DNA from 2 places in the Rhizobium laguerreae genome. Region 2 is predicted to be linked to the other one. Evidence: riboswitches for the same ligand, from Rfam matches in the RefSeq annotation. Region 2 holds a riboswitch; the other holds the start of a gene.
The links. Region 2 has a riboswitch for S-adenosylmethionine ahead of HFO71_RS07530 (O-succinylhomoserine sulfhydrylase). Riboswitches for the same ligand answer to the same signal wherever they lie in the genome.
Positions count from the first base shown of each region.

Region 1: another riboswitch for S-adenosylmethionine. It lies ahead of metA (homoserine O-acetyltransferase MetA); the one in region 2 lies ahead of HFO71_RS07530 (O-succinylhomoserine sulfhydrylase).

Region 1 is NZ_JAAXQT010000004.1:200,753-208,293, reverse strand. Features, by position in the region: gene HFO71_RS14990 (SIS domain-containing protein) at 1-299, opposite strand, end outside; gene HFO71_RS14985 (GntR family transcriptional regulator) at 296-1,069, opposite strand; gene HFO71_RS14980 (aldose epimerase family protein) at 1,231-2,253, opposite strand; gene metA (homoserine O-acetyltransferase MetA) at 2,481-3,404, opposite strand; SAM riboswitch at 3,452-3,529, opposite strand; gene HFO71_RS14970 (ABC transporter ATP-binding protein/permease) at 3,644-5,530, shown strand; gene HFO71_RS14965 (hypothetical protein) at 5,544-6,173, opposite strand; gene HFO71_RS14960 (ABC-F family ATP-binding cassette domain-containing protein) at 6,293-7,541, opposite strand, start outside.
Region 2 is NZ_JAAXQT010000002.1:129,359-136,899, forward strand. Features, by position in the region: gene HFO71_RS07520 (Hsp33 family molecular chaperone) at 1-484, shown strand, start outside; gene apaG (Co2+/Mg2+ efflux protein ApaG) at 843-1,235, opposite strand; gene HFO71_RS07530 (O-succinylhomoserine sulfhydrylase) at 1,498-2,682, opposite strand; SAM riboswitch at 2,725-2,803, opposite strand; gene HFO71_RS07535 (2'-deoxycytidine 5'-triphosphate deaminase) at 2,877-3,971, shown strand; tRNA gene HFO71_RS07540 (tRNA-Gly) at 4,031-4,104, shown strand; gene HFO71_RS07545 (DUF995 domain-containing protein) at 4,236-4,745, opposite strand; gene HFO71_RS07550 (glycoside hydrolase family 26 protein) at 4,764-5,702, opposite strand; gene HFO71_RS07555 (glycosyltransferase family 2 protein) at 5,722-7,541, opposite strand, start outside.

The DNA of each region.
Region 1 (7,541 bases), on a different contig from region 2:
GACTGCGAGACGGTGAAATGGACACCGCCCTTCAGATGCAGTGCCGCACCATAGACGGAAGCGATCGACGGGCCGACCGAGGCGACCGGAACGCCGCAGGTGATCTCGAAGAGATATTTGAAAAAGGTGGCGGCATGGTCCGAGGAGCCGCGCGCCGCCGTCGTCACCACGCTCGGGCGAGCGGACGAAAACAGCCGGGCGATCTCGGCAAAGACCGGTTTTTCCTTTTCGAGCAGCGTGGCGACCACCTCCGACGATTGGCCGGCTTCCTGCAGCATCAGTGACTGGTTGTCATTCATAGGTCATCTCCGATTCTCAATTCGGCAACGAAATCATAAGCATCGCCGCGATAATGCGAGCGGGTGTATTCGACGACGCGCTGGTCTTCCAGGCGCGAGACACGTTCGATCAAGAGCGCCGGCGCGCCTGATTTGACGTTCAGGATCGCGGCGGAGGACGGGTCGAGCGTGACCGCCGTCAGCCGCTGCAGCGCGCGCACGGGCCTGTGGCCGCTGGCCGTCAGCGCATCGTAGAGCGATCCCTCACCGCCGGCATCGTGTCCCAGGAACTTGATCGGCACCACGGCGCGTTCGATCGCCAGCGGCAGGCCGTCGGCAAGGCGCAAGCGGTCGAGTCTCAGCACCGGCTCGTCGCCGCCGAGGCCGAGCAGGAAGGATTCCTCCGGCGACGGCGTGTTGACCGCCCGCGACAATATCCGTGCGGCCGGCAGACGCCCGCGCGAGCGCATGTCGGCGGAGAAGGAGGAAAGCCGCCACAGCGACTGTTCCATGCGCTCCACCCTGCTCGATACGAAAGTACCGCTTCCGTGGCGCGATTCCAGTGCGCCAGATGCCATCAGATCGCGATAGGCGGTGCGCACGGTGACTCGGCCGAGCTTCAGTGCCTCGGCAAGGTCGCGCTCACCCGGCAGCGCGGTACCGGGCTTCAGCAGCCCTTCCTGAATGAGGCCGGTCAGCGTCTGCGCCAGCCGCTTGTAGAGCGGCCCGGTCAGCGCCTCGTCACGCAGGCCGCGGCTGTTCAGTTCCGCTATCAGACTGGTTCTATCCATGGGCACACAATAGAACCTATATAGAACCAATCAGCAAGACAGAATCGAGCGCGGAACGAAAAAACTCTCGCCGGCGGACCAGCAAGGGTTTCATAGCGCTCAAATTTGACAGTCGTGCGCGACAGCGCCGCGCGTTAAAAACGCGCGGCGCTGGAGGATGCTCAGTTCTTGGTGAAGATATAATCCGTCTCCTGGCGCAGCACTTCGCCGGGGCGCAGGACCGCATTCGGAAAACCTTGGTGATTGATGGCATCCGGCCAGATCTGCGTCTCCAGGCAGAAGCCGGCGAATGGGCCGTATTTGCGCCCGCCGATGCCGGGAGCCGCGACATCGAGCTTGAAGCCGGCATAGAACTGCACACCTGGCTCCGTGCTGCGCACTTCCAGCGACACACCGGAATACAGGCTGCGGGCAAGCGCGACGCTCCGCTTGGCGGTACGCTCGCCCGACAGGCAGAAATTATGGTCGTAGTACACTTGTTCGCTGCCGACGAAACGCTTCATCGGCGCCATCTCGCGGAAATCGAATTCCGTGCCCTCGACGGGACGGATCTCACCGGTCGGCACCTGTCTCTCGTCGGTCGGCAGATAGTGATCGGCGGCGATCATGATGTCATGGCCAAGCGCGTCTTCGCGGCCGTCGAGATTGAAATAGGCGTGCTGGCAGACATTGGCGAGCGTCGGCTGGTCGCTGGTCGATTCGTAGGTGATCGACAGTTCACCATTGCCATGCACCCAAAAAGTCGCCTGGATGGTGCAATTGCCGGGATAGCCGGCGCGGCCATCGGGATCGACGATCTTCAGCACCACGCGGTCGACGTCATGCTCGACGATCGTCCAATTGCGTTTGGCGATATTGTCGCTGCCGCCATGCAGATGCGTGACGCCGTTTTCATTCGGCTCGAGCTGATAGTCCTTGCCGTCAAGCGTGAACCTGCCGCCGCCGACGCGGTTGGCGCAGCGGCCGGGCGTCGCGCCGAAATAGGACGAATAAAGAAGATAGTTGTCGAAATCGTCGAAGCCGAGCTGCAGCGGCGCATCATGTCCCTCGAGACGCAGATCCTGGATGACCGCGCCCCAGCTGATGATCTTGGCCGTCAGCCCGCCGCCCTTGATCTCGACGCGATAGACGGTCTCGCCCGCCTGCGTCTGCCCGAAAACGTCCCGCTCCAACTTATCCGACATGATCGACCGTCCATTCTATCTCTTCTGCAAATTCCTCAATTCGGAATCGATTTGAGGAATTTGCAGCGATTCAATGTGTGCATTGCACGTCCGACGAAGACGCGCGGTGTGGTAGGCTTCAGGACAGGAACCTGCCCGGATTTGCTTCAATCCGCAACCGGCGGATCAGAAAGAAAAGCCGCAGCAGTGGTGCGGCGGCCTCGCCTCCAGGCGTGATTCGGCAACGGTCAGAGATCGGTGCCGATCTCTTCCACATCAAAGGGCGTCGTCTGGTAAATTTCGTTGATCCAGTTGCCGAACAAGAGATGCGCATGGCTGCGCCAGCGGTTCTGCGGCGCAAGCGCCGGATCGTTATGCGGGAAGTAATTGTGCGGCATCTTGATCGGCACACCGGCATTGACGTCGCGGAAATACTCGTCGGAAAGCGAGGTGGAATCATATTCGACATGGTTGAACATGTAGAGCCGCCGGCCTCTCTTCTCGTGCACGAGGCAGACGCCCATTTCGCTGGACTCCATCAGGATCTCCAGGCTTTCGGATTTTTCGATATCAGCGCGACGCACTTCGGTCCAGCGCGACACCGGCACCTCGAAATTGTCGGAAAAGCCGTTGAGATAGATGGAGGACGGCTTGAGGTTCCGGTGACGGTAGACGCCGAAGGCCTTCTCCTTCAGCTCGTATTTCGGAACGCCGTGAAAATGATAGACCGCCGCCATCGCGCCCCAGCAGACGTTCATCGTCGAATGGACATTTGTTTCCGTCCAGTCGAGAATCTCCTGCATCTCCGGCCAATAGGTGACGTCCTCATAGGGCAAAAGCTCGATCGGCGCCCCGGTGATGATGAAGCCGTCGAACTTGCGGTGCTTTACCTCTTCCCAAGTCTGGTAGAAGGCAAGCAGATGATCCTCGGACGTATTCTTCGCCTTGTGGCCGCCGATGCGGATAAGCGACAGTTCCACCTGCAGCGGCGAGGCGCCGACGAGACGGGCCATCTGCAGTTCGGTCTTGATCTTGTTCGGCATGAGGTTCAGCAGCCCGATCTGCAACGGTCGGATATCCTGACGGATCGCCAACGTCTCGGTCATCACCCGCACACCCTCCTGAACCAGGGTTTCGAAGGCGGGCAGCGTATCGGGGATCTTGATGGGCATTGCGGTCACTCGATCAAAAACAAAAACCGGCGGCGACAAAAATCGCTACCGGTCCGCACGCGGCCCTTTAGCGACTTTTTTAACGTGGCTGCAAGCCGGCCGGCCAAATCACCACGGAGGCCTTAATTAGACCCAGTCTGATTGCGAATCAACTGGCGAATGCATGCAGGGGAGACTCATGCAAGCATCATCACACTTTAATGACTGATAGAATCTGTTGATAGACCGGTAACGCCACCATGTTATTTATAGGGGCATGGGCGATTTGGAAAAGCGTAATGGCAGATAAAATCGAGAGGAGGCCGGGCATCCGGAGGCAGGATAGGGTAGGGTATGATTTAAGCCTGACATATCGCCTCGGCGTCATGTTCTCAGCATTCTGGAATTCGGAAGTGCGTGGCAAGGTGCTGTTTCTGGCGACCGTGCTGATCCTCGTCATCCTGGCGACATCCTACGGCCAGGTCATCCTGAACGAGTGGAATGCTCCTTTCTACGACTCGCTGGAGCGCCGCGACCTCGGCGAATTCTTCCACCAACTCGAAATCTTCGCGATGATCGCCGGCACGCTGCTGCTGCTCAACGTGCTGCAGGCCTGGCTGAACCAGATGACCGCGCTCTATATGCGCGAAGGCTTGTCGCGCGATCTGGTCGATCAGTGGCTGAAGCGCAAGCGGGCGCTGCGGCTCGCCTCCAGCGGCCTGATCGGCGTCAATCCGGACCAGCGTCTGCACGAGGATTCCCGCAATCTCGCCGAAAGCACGACAGGGCTGGTTCTCGGCCTGCTGCAGTCGACCATTCTCCTGGTGAGCTTCATCGGCGTGCTCTGGGAGCTTTCCAGCGGCTTCATCTTCCGCATCAGCGGCCATAGCTTCTCCATTCCAGGCTACATGGTCTGGGCGGCGATTTTCTATGCCGCTTCCGCCTCGGTGCTGAGCCAGGTCGTCGGCCGCAAGCTGGTGAAGCTCAATGCCGATCGTTTTTCGAAAGAGGCCGAGCTTCGCTTCACGCTGATGCACGCCAACGAAAACATGCCGGCAATCACCGTCGCCCGCGGCGAGGAGAACGAGCGTCGGCGCATCAACACCGATATCAGCTCGGTCCTGACAGTCGTCAAGCGGCTTGCCATGGCCAATACCAATCTCACCTGGGTCTCGGCCGGCTATGGCTGGCTGGTGATCGTCATTCCGATCATCGTTGCCGCCCCCGCCTATTTCTCCGGCGGTCTCACCCTCGGCCAATTGATGATGTCCGTCGGTGCCTTCAACCAGGTCAACACGGCGCTGCGCTGGTATGTGTCCAATTTCGGCCCGATCGCCGAATGGCGCGCCACGCTGATGCGCGTCACCGATTTCCGCCAGGCGCTGGTCGAGATGGAAGAGGACTTCGACCTGAAGGACAGCATCGCCTATGAAAACGCCGCGCCCGACACGCTGACGCTGAAGGACGTGGTGATCGTCGCCAAGATCGGCGAAGACATCGAGGAATGCGGCGGTTTCCGCCTGCGTGAAACCGATGTCGTGATCAAGGCCGGCGAAAAAATCATGATCAACGGCGATCACAGCGTCAATCGCAAGCTGCTCTTCCAGGCGATGGCCGGCCTCTGGCCCTGCGGCAGCGGCACGATAGGCCTGCCGCCGATCGACGACATGCTCTTCGTTCCGCAGGTTGCCTATGTTCCCGGCGGCACGCTGCGCGAGGCGCTGGCCTTCCCCGAACGTCCCGAAGCCTACGAGAAAGCCGACGTCGAGGCGGCCCTCGACAAGGTTGGTCTCCATTCGCTGATCGCAAGGCTCGAAACCCGCGCCCGCTGGGACAAGCTGCTCGACAGCGACCAGCAGAAAGCGATCGGATTTGCCCGGCTGCTTCTCGTGCGCCCGCGCTGGATCATCTTCGACGAAGTGCTGGAAGGCATGGAGCCGGAATTTCAGGAAACAATGGCCAAACTGCTCACCTCGATGCCCGAAAGCGGCATGATCTATATCGGCCGCTCCGAGGCCTATCTCGAGGTGCTGAAGCCGCGCGTGCTGCATCTGCAGGCGCTGCCGTCAAAATCCGAGGAACAGCCATCTGTCGTCCAGACCGGCGCCAGTGCCGGCGCTGCCGCCATGCCCGCGCCGGCGCTTTGATGCCGCGCATCCGTCACATCGGCGGTATGACGCCGTTGAGACCGACGGCGATCTGGCTGGCCGAGATGCTGCCATCCGCCGCCGTCTCGCCGGTGATGACGACACCGGCACCGGGCTTCAGATCATCCTTGGTCGCAGGCGCCAACGTCACGATCGGCGTGCCATCGGCAATCGAGATGGTCTTTTCCTTGCCCTGATAGGTCAGCGTGATCGTGTGGCCGTCGACAGATTTGACGGTGTTGCTGACAGTCGCGTTGGTCATCTGGCTGTTCGGCTGCGCATCCCAGGGACGGTTGCCCTCACCGGTTCCCTTCATCGACGCCGGAAAGATCAGCACCTCGATCGCCCCGTCCGGGCCCGTGCCCTTCGGAAGCGAAGCGACGCCGACGAAATCGCCGGGTTTGATATCCTCGATGGAAGCTTTTTTGATGCCGCCGACCTTCCAGCCGGCTTTCAGTGCGACCGTCGCATCGTTGCCCTCGCGCGTCTTGACGACGAGCGTATCGCCGCTGAGTGTTTCGATTGCGCCGCGAACACGAATGCGCTGGGCGTCTTGCGCCTGTGCGGTTTGCGACAGGGCAAGCGCCACGAGGCTGCCGGCAGTAAGTGCTGTGAGAAAACGGGAATGAGGCTTGCGAGACATATGACTTTTCCTTGTCGCCATTGCAATCGGCAATATCCCCGGCTGCCGGACGGCACCTTATGCCGCAGGACGACACACTGACGAATCAAGGAAAAGTGAGCCTCCAGCTCGAGAAAATCTCAGCCTTCCAGCTCTTCCCGCAGCATTTCGAGCTCCAGCCACTCCTCTTCCATGTCAGTCAGGCTGGCACGCAGTTTTTCCATCTCGCCGGCAAGCCGGTTGAAGGCTGCAGGATCGCGCGTGAAAAGATTGGGATCTGCCATCACCTGCTCGCGCTTGGCGATTTCGGCTTCGGCCTTCGCCATTTCCTTTGGCAGGTTTTCCAGTGCGAATTTCTGCTTGAAGGAGAGCTTGACCTTTGAGCTGCCTGAAGCTGTTGCTTGCTGCGTCTTCGGCTTCTCCGTCGCCTTCTCGGCCCTCTTGCGCTCCTCAAGCGCGCCCTTGCGCTGTACAAGCATGTCCGAGTAGCCGCCGGCATATTCGATCCAGCGACCATCAGGCGCATCCGGCACGGCGGGTGCGATCGTCGAGGTCACGGTGCGGTCGAGGAAATCGCGGTCGTGGCTGACAAGGATGACGGTGCCGGGAAAGCCGGCGACAATCTCCTGCAGGAGATCGAGCGTTTCGATATCGAGATCGTTGGTCGGCTCGTCGAGGATCAAGAGGTTCGTCGGGCGCGAAAGGATACGCGCCAGCATCAGCCGGGCGCGTTCGCCGCCGGAAAGGTTTCTGATCGGCGTACGCGCCTGTTCCGGCTGAAACAGAAATTCCTTCATATAGCCGGTGACATGGCGCTGCTCGCCGTTGACGAGCAGGTTTTCGCCGCGCCCATCCGTCAGATAGTTGGCAAGCGTATCCTCGGGATCGAGATCTTCGCGTTTCTGGTCGAGTGTCGCAATCTCCAGATTGGTGCCGAGCTTGACGATGCCGCTATCGGGTGAAAGCTGTCCGGTCAGCATCTTCAGCAGCGTCGTCTTGCCGGCGCCGTTCGGCCCGACCAGACCAATGCAGTCGCCGCGGTGCACGCGGATCGAAAACGGCGTGACGATTGCCCGCTCGCCGAAGCTCTTGGTGATCTTGTCGGCCTCGATCACCAGCTTGCCGGATTCCTGCGCATCCGAAACCGTCGCCTGCACCGTGCCCTGCGGTCCCTTGTGGCCGCGATAGTTCGAACGCATCGTCTGCAGCTCGCCGAGACGGCGCATGTTGCGCTTACGCCGCGCCGTGACGCCATAGCGCAGCCAGTGCTCCTCGCGCTCGATCGACTTGCCGAGCTTGTGCTGCTCCAGCTCCTCGGCCTCCAGCACCTGGTCGCGCCAGGCTTCGAAATGCGCAAAGCCTCTGTCCAGCCGGCGCGAAGTGCCGCGG
Region 2 (7,541 bases):
GACGCGCGTCCGTCTTGCCGCGGCCGAGCTCTTCGATCGCGACGATGCCGGCAAGCCGCGCCATCGTTGGCGGGCTGGCGGCCTCGTCGCCCAGTTCCTGCCGGAAGCGCCGGAGCGCATGCGCCAGCCGGATCTGCACGGCGGCGACGGCGACACCGGCAGCCGCCCGCATGGCGAGGACGATGCCTGGCTCGAAGCCCGTTCGCTGGTCGAGACCATCGACGCCGATGAACTGACCGATCCGCTGGTCGGCACCGAGCGGCTGCTGTTCCGCCTGTTCCACGAGCGCGGCGTGCGCGTCTACGAACCGCGCGCCGTTTTCGACCGCTGCAGCTGCTCGCGCGACAAGATCAAGGGCGTGCTCAAGGGCTTTTCGGCCGAGGAGATCGAGGCCAGCCAGGAAGATGGCGAAATCGCCGTGACCTGCGAATTCTGCTCGACCACCTACCACTTCGAGCCGGCCGAGCTTCAGCCGGCGGAATAGGCTCGGTTTGCATTGATGGCTGCCCCAAGTCCCTTCTCCCCAGCGGGGAGAAGGTGCCGGCAGGCGGATGAGGGGGCCACACGGCACATCCTTCACATAAAACCCATTCCGGCACTCCGACGGCAATGCCGTGTGCCCCGCCGCCCTGAACATGGTCGAGACGGTGTCATCGCGGCCGAAACCTGCATGGATGTTGTTGGAAAGACCGGCTTCGCCGGCCCCCTCATCCGCCCTACGGGCACCTTCCCCCGCTGGGGAGAAGAGGGAGTCGAGATGTTGCGGCATGCCCCTTCGCCCCGGGCGTCGAAGATCTCAGGAACGTGGCGCTGACGGAAAATGACGTCTCAATTGATGCGCCTCAGTTAAGCACGCGCAGCAGCCCAGGCGAATCCAGCGAGAAGGCGGGGATGTCGACATCGAACATCTCGCCGTCGTCCGTTTCCATCTGGTAATGGCCGAACATCAGCCCTGAGGGCGTGTCGAGCGGGCAGCCAGAGGAATATTCGTAGGTGTCGCCGGGCCTGAGCCGCGGCTGCTCGCCGACGACGCCGGGACCAGTCACCTCGTCCACCTGGCCGTTCTGGTCGGTGATGTTCCAGTAACGATTGACCAGCCGAACGGCTATGCCGGAATTGTTGCTGATGACAATCCGGTAACCCCAGACATAGCGATCGTCTTCCGGATCGGATTGCTCCTCCAGATAGAACGGCTCGACGACTACTTCGATCTCTCTTGTGAGGGCGCGATACATGCCTTGCACCTTAGTCAAGATATGTTACCCGTATCTTATAAGAGGCCCTGTCCGTCAAGAAACGGAACAATTATCATCGCTGAAATGGCTGTGATCCGAGGGGTTTTCGATCGTTAAGCCTAATTGTCAGTGTTAATTCCGTTTCGGAACGCCGCGGCGAGCGAACTTGTTCCCCCGGCCTCACCCAGTGAGGTCCGGCACGGCCTCACCTTGGTGAGATCCGGCCGAACCCGGGTGGGGTCCGGCCGCCTTTATTCCTAAATCAGGCCGATACCTTGGCAAGCGCCTTCGCGAAATCCTCGATCAGGTCGTCGGTATCCTCGATGCCGGCCGAAAGGCGGACCGTACCAGGCGAGATGCCGAGTTCGGTGCGTGCCTCTTCCGTCAGGTTCTTGTGCGTCGTCGTTGCCGGATGGGTGATCAGGCTCTTGCTGTCGCCGAGATTGTTGGAGATCTTGATGATCTCAAGCGCGTTCTGCAGCGCAAAGGCCGCATCCTTGCCGCCCTTCAGCTCGAAGCAGACCAGGGTCGAGCCGCCGGTCATCTGCTTGGCGATGATATCGGCCTGCGGATGGTCCTTGCGACCGGGATAGATCACCTTGGCGACCTTGCCTTGCTCGGCCAGGAAATCTGCGATCTTTGCGGCATTCTCGGTCTGCTGGCGCACGCGCAGCGGCAGCGTCTCAATGCCCTTCAGCAAAGTCCAGGCGTTGAACGGCGACATGGCCGGGCCGGTATGACGGAAATAATCGTGCAGGTTCTCGTCGATCCATTCCTTGTCGGAAAGCACGACGCCGCCGAGGCAGCGGCCCTGGCCGTCAATATGCTTGGTGGCGGAATAGACGACGATATGGGCGCCGAGCTCCAGCGGCTTCTGGAAGAGTGGCGTGGCGAAGACATTGTCGACGACGACCTTGGCGCCGATCTGGTTGGCCAGTTTGGCGACGCCTGCAATATCGATCACTTCGAGCGTCGGGTTGGTCGGGCTTTCCAGGAAGAACACCTTGGTCTTCGGCGTGATCGCCTTTTCCCAGTTGGCCAGATCCCGGCCGTCGATCAGCGTGCAGTCGATGCCGTATTTCGGCGCCAGCGTCTCGACGACCCAGCGGCAGGAGCCGAACAGGGCGCGCGCGGCGACGATATGATCGCCTGATTTCAGCTGGCAGAGGATCGCCGCGGTGACGGCGGCCATGCCGGAAGCGGTGGCGCGGGCGTCTTCAGCGCCTTCGAGCATGCACATGCGCTTTTCGAACATGTCGTTGGTGGGGCTGCCGTAGCGGGCATAGATGAAGCCCTCCGTCTCGCCCTTGAAGCGGGCTTCGGCCGCCTCCGACGTCTCGTAGACGAAGCCTTGGGTGAGATAGATTGCCTCGGACGTCTCGCCATATTGCGAACGCAGCGTGCCACCGTGGACGAGTTGGGTTGCCGGGCGCCAGGTCTTGCTCATGCCATCACCTTCACATAACAAAAAAACCGGTCGCAAAAGCAGACCGGTTTCAACCCGGTCTTTTTAGCCACTTGTTTAACGTGGCTGCAAGCCGACCGGCCAAATCACCACGGGATAATTCTGCAATACTGCTGTTAGCTGCTTGCGTCAATTCCCCGAGTTTGGTTTTGTCGGCGGCAAATGATGGATGAGGCATGATGGCTCGCGAAACGGGAATTCTGGCGGATCGCGCGATCTCCGCGCTGTTCGAAACGGGGCGTCTGATCTCCGAGCGGGAGCTGGACCGCGACCAGATCCAGCCGGCAAGCCTGGACCTGCGATTGGGTGGCAAGGCTTTTCGCGTGCGTGCCAGCTTCATGCCCGGCCCCTCGCATCTGGTGTCCGACAAGCTCGACCGGCTGAGCCTGCATGTGATCGACCTTACCGAGGGGGCGGTGCTCGAAACCGGCTGCGTCTATATCGTGCCGCTGATGGAGAGCCTGGCGCTGCCGGCCGACATGTCAGCCTCGGCCAATCCGAAGAGCTCGACCGGGCGCCTCGATATCTTCACCCGCGTTATCACCGATTACGCCCAGGAATTCGACAAGATCCCATCAGGCTATTCCGGCCCGCTCTATCTCGAAATCAGTCCGCGCACCTTCCCGATCGTCGTGCGCCGCGGCTCGCGCCTGTCGCAGATCCGTTTCCGCGTCGGCCATTCCCTGCTCGGCGAGCCGGAACTGTTGAAGCTACATGAAAGCGAAACGCTGGTTGCCAGCAAGCTGCCCAACATTTCTGGCGGCGGCATCGCGCTGTCGATCGACCTCGCCGGAGACAAGGACGGCCTGATCGGCTATCGCGGCAAACATCACACCGCCGTCGTCGACGTCGACAAGAAGGCCGAGCACGACCTCTTCGATTTCTGGGAACCGCTCCACAGCCGCGGCCGCAACGAGCTGATCCTCGATCCCGATGAATTCTATATCCTCGTCTCGCGCGAGGCGGTGCACGTGCCGCCGGATTATGCAGCCGAGATGACCCCGTTCGATCCGCTGGTCGGCGAATTCCGCGTCCATTATGCCGGCTTCTTCGATCCAGGCTTCGGCCATGCGCCGGCCGGCGGGCGCGGCAGCCGCGCCGTGCTCGAAGTGCGCAGCCACGAGGTGCCCTTCATCCTCGAAGACGGCCAGATCGTCGGCCGCCTCGTCTACGAACATATGCAGGAAAAGCCCGCCAGCCTCTACGGCTCCGGTCTCGGCTCGAACTACCAGGCCCAGGGCCTCAAACTCTCGAAGCACTTCCGCATCTGAGCCTTCCCGACCGCCGCGACTTGACAGCGGCCCCCATCTGTTGGAAATCTCGCTTCATCGCGGGTGTAGCTCAATGGTAGAGCAGCAGCTTCCCAAGCTGAATACGAGGGTTCGATTCCCTTCACCCGCTCCAGCTGCCCCGGCCGTCCGTTCGCCGCCTTTTGAAGGCGCTTCGTGATCTTTTATGAAAAGGGTTGCGCGCAGGCATCGGCTCCTAAAGGACACAGATGGCGCCTCGGCCGCGCGCAACCCCTAGCTTCGCCTTTATCTGGTCTTACTGACGCTCATCTCAATTCCCCCCAATTGAGACCTCACGTAGTCGCCGCGGCGAAGCTTTGCGAATTCGTCGGTGGCTTGTGCCGGTGCGCTCTTGAAAAGGTACCATTGACCGTCCGGTTCGCGTTTCTGATAGATCAGGCCGCCCTTCTTGCGGTGGCTGAAGCAGGTGATTGCCGTCGCCGTTCCGGTCTTGGCGTGCCAGTCGGCGTTGAAGCAGAGTTTACCCGACTCCGTGATGAACCAGCGGCCCATGCCGAAGGACGGCGAGCCATTTTCCCGCGACCAGGCGGTAAAGCGACGCGCCTTTGCGGAGAAGTAGCCGGCGCCGGCTTTCCACATCCAGGAATTCTGGTTGTAAAGCCGATAGATTTCCGCGCTGCTCATCGGCTTTGCGGTCTCGATCCCCGCAGGCTCATTGGTTTCGGCAGCGGACGCGGCCGTGGCGATACCGCCGGTCAGGACCACGGCCAGGAACATTTTTTGAAGCATGGACATGTTCAGGTTCCTTCTTGTTCAATTGATGCTTTCGCGGACGATCCGCCAGTCGGGGCGGCCATAGCCGTCCGGCCACGGATAGACTTCACGGTCGTTGAAGTAGATAACGGCGCTGAGCGCCGGGAACTGGGGATAGCGTTTCGTTACGCTTTCAGCCCAGTTTCGCACGAAGGAATCGCCGCCTTCGTATCCGAGTTCGGCAACCATGATGGGCTTGCCGTAACCGGCGACACGGGCGTATCCGGGCGCAAGGTGCTCGGCAAACGTCTGGTCACGGCCAGTCTTGTCCCTGTCGTATTGCTCCAGGCCAAAGACCGAGAGCCCGATAAGATCGACGACATCGTTGCCGGGATAAAAGGCTTGAAGCCCCTCATTGCCCTTCGGTGACCACATGTATTTGGCCGTCTTCAGGTGGACCTTGCAGACCTCCACCATCCGGCGATAGGCCTTGGCATAATCGTCGCCCTGCCAATGCGACCAGGAGAACTGGCTGTCGGTTTCGTCCATTTCCTGACCCCAGCGAATGATGACCGGACTTTTCAGCTTGGCAGCAGTCGAGCAGACGGCGGCCATGTTCGCATCGCGCGAACCGTCCAGGATGCTGTGCAGCAGTTCCTGCGAGGTTTGGCGCGAACCGGTCGACCAGGTCCAGGGCTCGACCGAGATCAGCAGGGTGCGGCCACGCGCTTGCGCATAATCGTCGGCGAGGGCGAGCGTGCCCAGATCGACATCTTCCCAGGGCAGGAAAAGGTGTTCGATCTTCGAATCGGGTGAGGCGCCTAAATCTCCGTGCGGATCATAGGCGCCGAACGTGATCGACTCCTTCGTGACGACCGGCATTTTGGTCGGCGGCGCAATGGACGATGTCGTCATTGCTAGCGGCTGCCCTTCGGCAGAACTGCCCAGAGCGGTCGGCAGGACCGCGACTCCCGACAGCAACAGGCCGGCTAACGACAACAGGGCTATTTTGGATGGGCTATGCATTGTGTAGTTCCTCCACGCTCGGCCGCACATCCGGGTGAGCGGCATCCGTTCTCAGTTGGATCTCCTCCGGATCGGAAATCCATCGTGGTTTGAAGAAGATCGTGCGCAGGGCGGTCCCGCCCCGGCCTGCACCGGAGGCGGCGTAGCGCTCTTCGAACAGCTGAAAGCGGCCGCTGCCCCAGGCGAGTGCCTCGGTCGCATCCTTTCCGCGCATGATGGTGGCAGCCCCCGGCAACGCGACGAGCGCAAGAAGCACGGTCGCCATCGCCGGACGGTAGAAACGCGGGGCCGCCGCAACCGTATTTTCCTTCGAATGACGCCCGACGATGACCAACAGCAGCGCGCAGTAGATTGCCGCGTTCAGGATGGTAAAGAAGTAACCACCCTTGGAGGCCCCGGCATCGCCGATTGCCAGGGCAGGCGATACCGCCATGAGCGCCAGCAAAGCGTAGGGCGCCAGGACACGCACCGGCAGCAGATCGACTTCGGACCGGCCTTTCGGCGTGACGCGGAAATCGACGAAGGAGCCTGTCACAAAATCGTGCACCGCAGCCAGCGTGCCGGCGAGCGCCCAGGGCCAGCGCGCGAAGAGAAAGAGCATGCATTCCCAGCTCAGGATCTTGGCGTCGTAGGGGCGGAACGAGCTGCTGGCGCGCCAGCGATAAGCCATCACCACGAGAGCGATAGAAAGCGGTGCGAAATGCGCCAGGAAATCGGGGTAGCTCACCGTCACGAAGTTCTGGCCGCGCACGAGTGCGATGATCGGCAACGTAAACATGAGCAACATAAAGAACGCAAAAAGCGGATACCAGAGTTGCGAAAAGAGGAACTGAAACTTGAGCCGGGGCGGCAGCCGGCCGACGAGGCTCGGCGAGTACCGCAACAGCACCATGACCAGGCTGCGCGACCACTGGAATTCCTGCGTCACGAGATCGCTGAAGGTTCTGGGGCCGTCACCATGGGCGATGGCATCCAGCGCATGCACACCCCGCCAGCCGCCGGCATTCATCATCAATGTCGTCGAATGGTCTTCAGCCAACTCCGGACCGAGGCCGCCGATCTGTTTGAGGGCGACGGTACGTACCGCGTAATGCGACCCTATGCACATCGGCGCCAGGCCGCCATTGTAACCGGCTTGGAGCGAGCCATGCATGCTGGCCTCGGCATAGAGCCTTCCACGTGCCGACCAGCTTTCGGAAGCGTTCTTGTCGCAAATGCTGGGGGCCGAGACATAGCCGACCTTTGGATCGGCGAACGGACGCAGCATGTGGAAGAGATAGTCGGGCGCGGGAACATGATCTGCATCAAGTTGCGCCACGAAATCGTAGCGGCTGTAGCCGTAGTGGTCGTAGAAGAAGGCGAGGTTGCCTTCCTTGCACCGCGTGCGTCGGGGCCACGACGTCCGATGATAATCGGATCGCCCCTTGCGGGTCGAGACGAAGACCCCGTGCCCGGAGCACCAGTCGAGAGTCTCGGGGGAAGGGTCTTCGTCGGCAAGCCAGGTGTCGTGTTCCACCTCCTGGGCAAGCATTGCCAGCAGGGTTTCACGGACGACCGAGAAGGGTTCCGCCGGCGCCTTGGTCACGACCATGGCCACTCGACTGCCCGCCGGCAGGCGCAAGGGACCGTTCGGTCTTGCCGCCCGATAGAAGACGACGATGAAATAGGCCGGCAGAGCGGTAACCCAGGCAAGAACGAGGCTCACCGTAATTGTGCCGAAAGCATCGACGTGATGGCGCGGCTCCAGCCACCAGATCCAGAAATAGGCGAAGGCGCAGACCCACACGGCCGCCGAGAACAGATATTCGGCCC